Linked DNA regions of Metabacillus sp. KUDC1714. The protein of the gene in region 2 interacts with the protein of the main gene of each other region in a pairwise test. Links are inferred from orthologs where the notes say so. Each region holds a gene or a part of one and is shown on either strand. Other genes may lie near its edges.

Region 1 (4,706 bases), 2.3 Mb from region 2 along the record:
TGTAGCAAATGCTGTTCAATCATATGAATTTTTTAAAGATGAAATCGTATTAGGGAAGGAAAAGTGTTTAACTGTCATTCCCTTATTCCATGTTTTTGGAATGTCTAGCTGTATGAATCTCTCAATTCTCTGTGGTAATTCTATGATTATGCTACCGAGGTTTGATTTGGAAGAAGTGCTTCAAACTATCAAACGTGAGCAGCCATCACTCTTTCCGGGTGTACCAACAATGTATGTAGCAATTACAAATCACCCTAATGCGGAAGATTATGGTATTGATTCAATTCGAATTTGTAATAGTGGAAGTGCACCAATGCCAGTTGAGCTTTTAAATGAATTTGAGCGGAAAACTGGAGCGAAAATCTTGGAAGGTTATGGTCTTTCAGAAGCATCACCGACAACACACTGCAACCCTGCATTCGAAATACGAAAACCAGGTACTGTTGGCTTGGGGATGCCAAGTACTGCCTATAAAATCGTTGATGTTGGAACAGGAACACAAGAAGTTCCTATAGGTAAGCTAGGTGAACTAATCATTAAAGGACCACAAGTGATGAAAGGCTATTGGAATATGCCCGAGGAAACTGCTGTCACTCTCCGTAATGGTTGGTTATTTACAGGTGATATCGCAAGAATGGATAAAGATGGCTACTTATCGATTGTAGACCGAAAAAAAGATCTGATTATTGCCAGTGGTTATAATATTTATCCTCGAGATATTGAAGAAGTTCTTTATGAGCATCCGAGCGTACAGGAAGCAGTTGTTATTGGGGTGCCAGATCAATATCGTGGTGAGACAGTCAAGGCATTTATCGTATTAAAAGCAGGAAAAACAGCAACAAGTGATGAAATTATTCTTTACTGTCGCCAGCATTTAGCGGCCTTTAAGGTTCCGAAATACATTGATTTTAAAGAAGCACTTCCGAAAACAAATGTTGGTAAGATTTTGCGTAGAGCGTTAAGAGATGAAACGGTTAAAAAGCATTAGCTAATATATTTATATGGCTCTAAAGATACGGCCAACCTCGAAGACTAGTTGATTGATGCAAGATGGAATAGGTAAGTAACACAATTTAGAATGTCAGACCTTTTTAGAGGTTTGGCATTATTTTTACATACGGATTGATAGTGAAATTAATGTCTCTGTTGACTATTATAAGATAGTAAAACGAAATAGAATTAATTTGGTGATCCAAAGTGAAAATCATTGAACTCTTGACTAGTAGATATATAGTAGGAGGTATAAAGGGTTTTTCGCGTTAAATGATGAACATTCAATTGGTAGAATGGTCGTTAATTATAAAGGGATAAAGGTTTCTATATTGACAAAAGTTTATAACAACGTACACTTAATATTAACGTTAAGACTTATAAATTTAAGTTATCCTATTAAATCTATATATTAGATAATCTTATAAACTAACGCTTTCATCTCAAGGAATGTAAAATTTTAGTCAAGAATATCCTAAAAAAGGATTTTTAATAATTGAAATTGAATAATAATATAGTAACGCAATGTTTTACATTTTTGGTAAGGGCTAAGGCTAAGCTAGTCTGGTACAAGCTTTAATCCATTTGTTTAGTCAACTCGCTAATTTTAAAGGGTAGGTACTACGTAAGTGCAACAATGTTTCGATCTTCTATCAATGGTGGCGTAAGGCGTCAGCCATCTCGTTTCACAGTTAATATTTTCTTTATTTATACTTATTCCCTAGTGAAGAGGTAATGAAAAGGAGGGGAAGCTATGGATCGTAAAGCAACAAATGTAGATACAGTAATACAGGATGTAGAAGTATATGCTGTAGTTTCATCAAACGGACGCTTCCAATATATTTCTTCAAATTCGATTGAACAAATGGGTTATCCAAATGATGATTTAGTCGGAAAATATATGAAAGATTTTATACATAATGAAGATTTGTTTTTAATTGAGAGTTATTTTTTTAATGAGCATCATTTGAACTCCTGTACATTTCGCTTTTTACATGAAGACGGAAGGTATATATGGTTTGAGGCAACTGTGGATTTTATTCGAAGTAATGTCTCTAAGCATGGGCAAGAAATTGTTCTTAAAATGAGAGCATTGAAAACTAATTTGGTTATTACTCATTCAAATGATCGTATTGAAAGTAATAGTGATCATACAATTGGTAATGTGGATGGTGATCTTTTACTAGAGGATTTACCTAGTCCATTGTATTTGTCTATTTTTGGTGAAATTTGCTATGTAAATAAGGCGTTTAAGGATCTACTTGGTGCAAGTTCTAAGGATCAACTAATTGGTAAGCATACAGCTGACTTTATTGATAAAAGTTACCATGATATTGTTAAAAATCGAATTCAAAGGTTACATAATGGCGAAAAAATAGGCATTATTGAACAAATGTGGAGAAGACTTGATGGTACGGAAATTAGTGTAGAAGTAACAGCTAATCTAACAACCTTCAAAAATCAAAAAGCAGAATTAATCGTATTAACTGATATTTCTTCAAGGAGAAACTTTCAAAAAATCCTCCAGAAAAGTAGGGAACGATACCAACGATTAATCGACAATTCGATCGATACAATTGCGGTAATTCATCAAGATAAATGGGTGTTTGTGAATGAATCAGGTGTAAAGCTCTTCGAAGCTGGAGATTATCCAGAAATGCTTGGGAAAAATATTTTTGAACATTTACATCCAAATGATCATAAGCAAATGAAGGAATCATTAGAAAGTATTTTAACGGGAAAATCAGAGGTTAATGTAACAAATCAATCTTGGACAATTCTTGAGGATAAAACAATTTATACAGAAATGGTGTGTATTCCAACAACCTATTTCGGTGAACAAGCTGTTCAAGTCATTTTACGAGATATTTCAGATCGTAAAAAAACTGAAGAATTAATGCTTCGCTCTGAGAAACTTTCCATTGCTGGGCAGCTAGCAGCTGGAATTGCTCACGAAATCAGGAATCCTTTAACTGCAATTAAAGGATTTTTACAAATTATGCATCCTGAGTTGAAAAATCATAATCAATATTTTCATATTATATTTTCAGAATTAAATCGAATTGAGATGATTTTGAGTGAGCTGCTTATGCTTGCAAAGCCACAGGAAACGAAATTTAAGCAAGCTAATCTAGTAACATTACTGCAGGATGTTTCGATGCTTTTGGAAACACAGGCTAATTTGAATAGTGTTTCAATTGAACAAAAACATGATAATTCAAATATAATGATAAATTGTGATCAAAATCAACTTAAGCAAGTATTTATCAATTTATTTAAAAATGCCATTGATGCGATGCCTAAGGGTGGAAAGGTTACAGTTCACACAAAACGATATGACAAAAATGTCAGCATTATTGTCAAAGATGAAGGAGAAGGAATACCTTCTGAACTAATTGAACGTATAGGTGAGCCTTTTTTGACAACAAAAGAAAAAGGAAATGGTTTAGGGTTAATGATCACATACAAAATCATTGAGGATCATAATGGGACCATTTTTGTCGAAAGTAAACTAGGGGAAGGTAGTACGTTTACGGTTGAAATTCCATGTGGATGAACTTGAATGGTGAATTTAGTCTTTGTTTAAAGCGGTATAATATTTTTCATTTTGGTATCAAAATGAAGGAGGAGTTTGAGTGTTTCATTCCCAACTAAACTAATATGGGCAAAATAAATAGTTTAAGCGGGCTCAAACCCTTTCCTTCATACTAAAACAACGGCTTCTTCGCCGCTGTTTTAGTAAAATCTTATAAACTTTTCACATAATTTTCAATCCGGTCCATAGCTTCAATTAGTTGTTCCATAGCATATGCATAAGAAAGCCGAACATAGCCTTCTCCATATTCAGAAAACGCACTACCAGGAACTAGTGCTACTCCAGCATTCTTAACTAGTGATAGTGCAAAATCGAAGGAAGATTGATTGAATTTCTTTATAGAAGGAAACAAATAAAAAGCTCCATCTGGTTTAACAACTTCAAAACCCATCTTAACCAAACGGGTATATACATATTCTAATCGTTCTTGATATGCATCCTTCATAACTGTTGCATCATCAATACCTGTAGTAAGTGCCTCATATGCGGCTTTTTGTGAGATAGAGGTTGCACATGACACATTATATTGATGGACCTTTAATATGTGCTTGGCAACAGCTTCAGGGGCAAATAATAAACCTATACGCCATCCAGTCATACTATGTGATTTAGAAAGTCCATTTATCACTATTGTTTGTTCTCGTAAATAGCGAGCAATCGAATGATGGTGCTTTCCATATACAAGCTCACTATAAATTTCGTCTGATAAGATAAATATGTTCTTATCTCTGACTAATTCAGCAACTTCTTGTAACTCATCCTCCTCCAACGTGACTCCTGTAGGATTTGATGGATATGGGAGCACGATACATCTTGTTTTTTCAGTTATATATGGTGCAAGTAACTCAGCCGTTAGCTTAAACTGATTAGTTGTTGTGTCCACATAAACAGGTGTCCCTCCAGCAAGCTTAATCAGCGGTTCATAACCAGGATAAACTGGGCTAGGTAATATTACTTCACTGCCTTCTTCTAATAATGTACGAAACGTACAATCGATCGCTTGACTTGCTCCTACTGTCACGATTACTTCATTTTCAGGAGAGTATGTAAGACCATACTTTTTAAATAAGAAATGACTCGCTGCCTCGCGAAGTTGGATAAAACCAGCATTGTGAGTGTA
Region 2 (5,205 bases):
TGAAGCAGATATGACTGAGTGGAAAGAACTGGTAAAACGTGTGACAAATCTTTCTAAAACAACAAAGATTGGTCTAGTTGGAAAATATGTTGAATTACAAGACGCTTATATCTCTGTTGTAGAGGCACTTCGTCATGCGGGTTATGAATATGATTCAGACATTGAGATCAAATGGATTAATGCAGAAACATTGAATGAAGACAATGTGAAGGAAGAACTTGAAGATGTCGATGGAATTTTAGTTCCTGGCGGATTTGGTGACCGTGGGGTAGAAGGAAAAATCCTTGCTACAACATATGCACGTGTGAACAAGGTTCCATTCTTAGGAATTTGTCTTGGTATGCAGGTTGCATCAATTGAATTTGCACGTAATGTTGTAGGCTTAAAAGGTGCCAATTCATCTGAAATTGATCCTAACACGCAATACCCTGTTATTGACTTACTTCCGGAGCAAAAGGACATTGAAGATTTAGGTGGAACATTGCGCCTAGGATTATCTCCAAGTAAGTTGATCGAGAACTCACGTGCTTATGAAGCATACAAAGATGAAGTTGTGTATGAGCGTCATCGTCATCGTTATGAATTTAACAATGAATACCGTCAAGCAATGGAAGAAGCAGGCTTTGTTTTCTCTGGGACAACTCCTGATGGACGCCTTGTTGAAATTATTGAAATTAAAGATCATCCATGGTTTGTGGCATCACAATTCCACCCGGAATTCACATCTAGACCAACTAAACCACAACCATTATTCCGTGATTTTGTTCGTGCGTCATTATCTGAATCAGGGAAAAATTAACAATACACTGGTAAAAAATAGTTAAATAGCTTTTTTAGTATAGGAATTGAGCTAACTTATCTTAAAAGGATAAGTTAGCTTTTTTGTGTAATGTTAATTTGCAAGATTGTTTTCTGAAGTTGCAAGATTTTGATTAAAAGTTGCAAGATTCCCCTTCAAAATTGCAAGATTCCTCATGAAAGTTGCAAAAAAAACTTACTTTTTGCAATAAAGATATAAAAAAAGCAACTAGCTCTTGCCAATTGCTTAATATTCATCCTCATATTCATTTAACATCTCTTTAATAGTGAAGGTGATCGCATAATATACATATAACGATGTCATTAACGCAGGGAATCCGTATCTTTCCCCGTCATCACCAGGAATTAGTGGCTGACGTAGCTTAGCATCTACATGAAGGTCTGTAATAGATTCCAACCCTGGAGCAGCATTTTTAACTAAAGCAGAAACACCAACTGTTTGCACTCCCTGGTTTGAAAGAGTTTTGGCAATAGAGATTGCTTCTTCATCTGTTGATCGATACGTAAAAAGAAGCACTCGATCTTCTGAAGAAAGCTTTTTTACTTGTCCATTTTGATCAAGAAGTGCCTCAGCACGATTAAAGGGCTCACTACTCATTAAAGCCTCCAAGACAATACCATGAAGCTCGTTAACCCCATAAATATATAGGGTTCCTTCTCCGATTAAAGCTTGTGCAAGAAGTCTTGCACTATCTTCTATATTTATTTCTTCTTGGTCTAGTATTCGATTAAAGTGACCAGTTAATTGTGTCGTGAAAATTTTCATCATAAGTAGCAAAGATCTCCTTTCACATTTCACATGTATAAGGTATTATAACGAAAAGTAGTAAAATCTAAAAGAGAACCAGTTTTCCGTGAGACTGTAGGGGAAGATTAGATATTACTTAAATGTCATTAGATCCAGCAAAATATGACAATGATAAGCAGAAATTGTCGACAAATGATTCGAGTTATTTTGCAGGAAATAATAAGTAAGAAAAGAATTACTTAAGTTATGATATAGATAATTTAATCAACAATGTGGACGAATGTTAATGAAAAACCCTAGTTAATTGGTTAAAAAGCTACGGTCTTTAGTACCGATTGCTTAAACTGGGTTAGTAGGAAGCAAGCTAGATTAAGTAACGAACAGAAAGTGCTGATAAACTTTGTACAGAGCTAGCTTGTACCGTCTAGTGCTTAAAGCAAAACACAAAATTTATTTCGTTTTTAAGATGGCATAATGCCATTGGGGTTAAGTATGGAAAAATAAACTAAGAGGTGTAATGATATGTTGAAGGAAAAAATATTAATTGTTGACGATCAATATGGGATTCGAATTTTATTGAATGAGGTTTTTCAAAAAGAGGGGTATCAAACATTTCAGGCAGCAAACGGTTTTCAAGCCTTAGAAATCGTCGAAAAGCATTCCCCAGACTTAGTATTATTAGATATGAAAATCCCGGGTATGGATGGGATTGAAATTTTAAAACGAATGAAAGTTGTCGACCAAGATATTCGTGTTATCATTATGACGGCTTATGGGGAATTAGATATGATTCAAGAAGCGAAGGATTTAGGTGCATTGACACATTTTGCTAAACCTTTTGATATCGATGAAATTCGTGATGCAGTAAAGAAATATTTACCATTAAAAACGAACTAAAACATTATATTACCCAAATATCTGTCGAATTGTTGCTGATTTTCGAAGAAATTGGTATGCTATTAGATGTGAAAAGTATCATGCAGACTCTACATATTAGTGAATATTCTGGTCAAGCTAGGTATGATATACTTTTCTGTATCAGAAAATAAGGTTCATTAGGAGGATTTTTCGACATGCCTTTAGTTTCAATGACAGAAATGCTGAAAACAGCAAAAGACAAAGGATATGCAGTAGGTCAATTTAACTTAAATAATCTTGAGTTCACTCAAGCGATCCTACAAGCAGCTCAAGAAGAGAAGTCACCAGTTATTCTTGGTGTTTCTGAAGGTGCAGCACGCTACATGGGTGGATTTAAAACTGTTGTAAAAATGGTTGAAGGTCTACTTGAGGATTACAAAGTTACTGTACCAGTAGCGATTCACCTTGACCATGGTTCAAGCTATGATAAGTGTAAAGAAGCAATTGATGCTGGATTTACATCTGTTATGATCGATGCTTCACATCACCCATTTGAAGAAAATGTTGAAACAACGAAACAAGTTGTTGAATATGCTCATTCAAAAGGTGTTTCTGTTGAAGCTGAGTTAGGAACTGTTGGTGGACAAGAAGATGACGTTATAGCAGAAGGCGTAATTTACGCAAATCCACAAGAATGTAATGAACTTGTACAACGTACTGGTATTGACTGCTTAGCACCAGCACTTGGTTCTGTTCATGGACCGTACAAAGGTGAACCAAACTTAGGCTACAAAGAGATGGAAGAAATCGCTAACCTAACGGATATGCCATTAGTACTTCACGGTGGTACTGGTATTCCAACACACGATATCCAAAAAGCTATCTCTTTCGGTACAGCGAAAATCAACGTTAACACTGAAAATCAAATTGCTTCTGCAAAAGCGGTTCGTGAAACGTTAGCTGCAAAACCTGAAGAATATGATCCACGTAAATATTTAGGACCAGCTCGTGACGCTATTAAAGCAACAGTAATCGGCAAAATGCGCGAATTTGGTTCTTCAAACCAAGCATAATACAGCTTTAAATATAACCGCCTTTTATAAGAGGCGGTTATATTCTGAATAATAAGAAAGCGCTAACAAGCGGTGTGAAGACCTTCTCTAACCTTAACCTAGCTGACTAGAGATAATAGACTCATAGAGTAACGGACAAGAATAAGCCTTGTCCGTTTTGTTAATACCTCCTCCTTTAGTGTGATCATCACCCATCCCAATTCCAAGAAGAATTCTTAAACTTAAACATTGTTGTCCTGCTTAATAGATGGTTTAATAATAAGAGAGATTATTTATAAATAGTCAATCATTAAACTCTAGGTGAAAGCAATCATAGAAACCAACATTAAAGGAAGTTTCACTTATCTAGTATTGTGATGTATTTACTAAGGCATAAAAGGAAATAAAAGAGATAAACAGGTAGTATTTTTTTACTATCACCAGAATTTGTATCAAAATGGATGATCGTAAAGAAAAAGGCTTTCGCCATTTAGAGCTTGGCGACACCTCAAGCTTTTCGAAGCAATAAAATCCGAAATATTTGTTGACAAGAGATGTATTATTCGGAAAACATGATGGCTAATGAATGTTTAAGCGTGTTTCGTGTAAAGTGAATACATATGTGTGCGAAAATTGCGCAAAGCTCACCCTCCATGTTCTTTCCGGAAAGTCAACTTCTGAAGAAGGGAGACTATTATGGAAAAGTTAAAAGTTGCCGGTGGAGATTTACTGAAAGGTACAGTAAATATAAGCGGGGCAAAAAATAGTGCAGTAGCTTTAATTCCTGCAACCATATTAGCTGAATCACCAGTCACAATCGAAGGATTACCAAACATTTCTGATGTAAATATACTTGGAGATTTATTGGAGGAAATCGGTGGAAAGGTGCTATTGAAAAATAATGAAATGATTGTTGACCCGTCATCGATGATTTCAATGCCTTTGCCGAATGGAAAAGTTAAGAAGCTACGTGCATCCTATTATTTAATGGGAGCAATGCTTGGCCGTTTTAAAAAGGCAGTTATTGGCCTTCCTGGTGGCTGTCATCTAGGACCGCGACCAATTGATCAGCATATTAAAGGTTTTGAAGCATTAGGTGCGCAAATAACGAATGAACAAGGTGCAATCTATTTGCGTGCAGATGAACTGCGTGGTGCGCGAATTTATTTAGATGTTGTAAGTGTAGGAGCAACAATTAACATTATGCTTGCTGCTGTTTTAGCAAAAGGTAGAACGATTATTGAAAACGCTGCAAAGGAACCAGAAATTATTGATGTAGCAACATTGCTTACGAGCATGGGGGCAAAAATTAAAGGGGCAGGAACAGACGTCATTCGAATCGATGGAGTTGAGAGACTGCATGGCTGCCGTCATTCAATTATTCCTGACCGGATTGAAGCTGGAACTTACATGATTATCGGAGCAGCAATGGGAAGAGAAGTGATGATCGATAATGTCATCCCACTTCATTTAGAATCACTAATTGCAAAGCTAAGAGAAATGGGTCTTCATATTGAAACGAGCAATGATCAAATATTAATTATCGGCGGTCAAAAGGAACTAAAGGCTGTTGATATTAAAACCCTCGTTTACCCAGGATTTCCAACTGATCTTCAACAGCCGTTCACTTCATTCTTAACAAGAGCTACAGGAACGAGTGTTGTAACTGATACAATTTACTCTGCTAGATTTAAACATATAGATGAGCTAAGAAGAATGGGCGCTATA

Evidence for each region.
Region 1: the proteins of HUW50_RS08065 (region 2) and HUW50_RS18365 interact in binary tests that used the Bacillus subtilis proteins (3 or more experiments, as listed by UniProt). The link is inferred for Metabacillus sp. KUDC1714 from one-to-one orthologs.

What each region holds. Positions count from the first base shown.
Region 1 is NZ_CP055263.1:4,000,968-4,005,673, forward strand. The notes cover bases 1,151-4,145. They hold HUW50_RS18365 (PAS domain S-box protein), read left to right. Parts: upstream 1,151-1,744; coding sequence 1,745-3,547; downstream 3,548-4,145. Other genes in these bases: HUW50_RS18370 (aminotransferase A), read right to left, coding at 3,738-4,145. Also shown: HUW50_RS18360 (long-chain-fatty-acid--CoA ligase), read left to right, coding at 1-988; more of HUW50_RS18370, read right to left, coding at 4,146-4,706. UniProt on the Bacillus subtilis protein: Phosphorylates the sporulation-regulatory proteins spo0A and spo0F. It also autophosphorylates in the presence of ATP.
Region 2 is NZ_CP055263.1:1,675,205-1,680,409, reverse strand. The notes cover bases 916-3,776. They hold HUW50_RS08065 (response regulator), read left to right. Parts: upstream 916-2,089; coding sequence 2,090-2,464; downstream 2,465-3,776. Other genes in these bases: HUW50_RS08060 (class II fructose-bisphosphate aldolase), read left to right, coding at 2,641-3,498; HUW50_RS08070 (DUF2529 family protein), read right to left, coding at 1,046-1,588. Also shown: HUW50_RS08075 (CTP synthase), read left to right, coding at 1-799; HUW50_RS08055 (UDP-N-acetylglucosamine 1-carboxyvinyltransferase), read left to right, coding at 4,174-5,205. UniProt on the Bacillus subtilis protein: Key element in the phosphorelay regulating sporulation initiation. Phosphorylation of spo0B during sporulation initiation.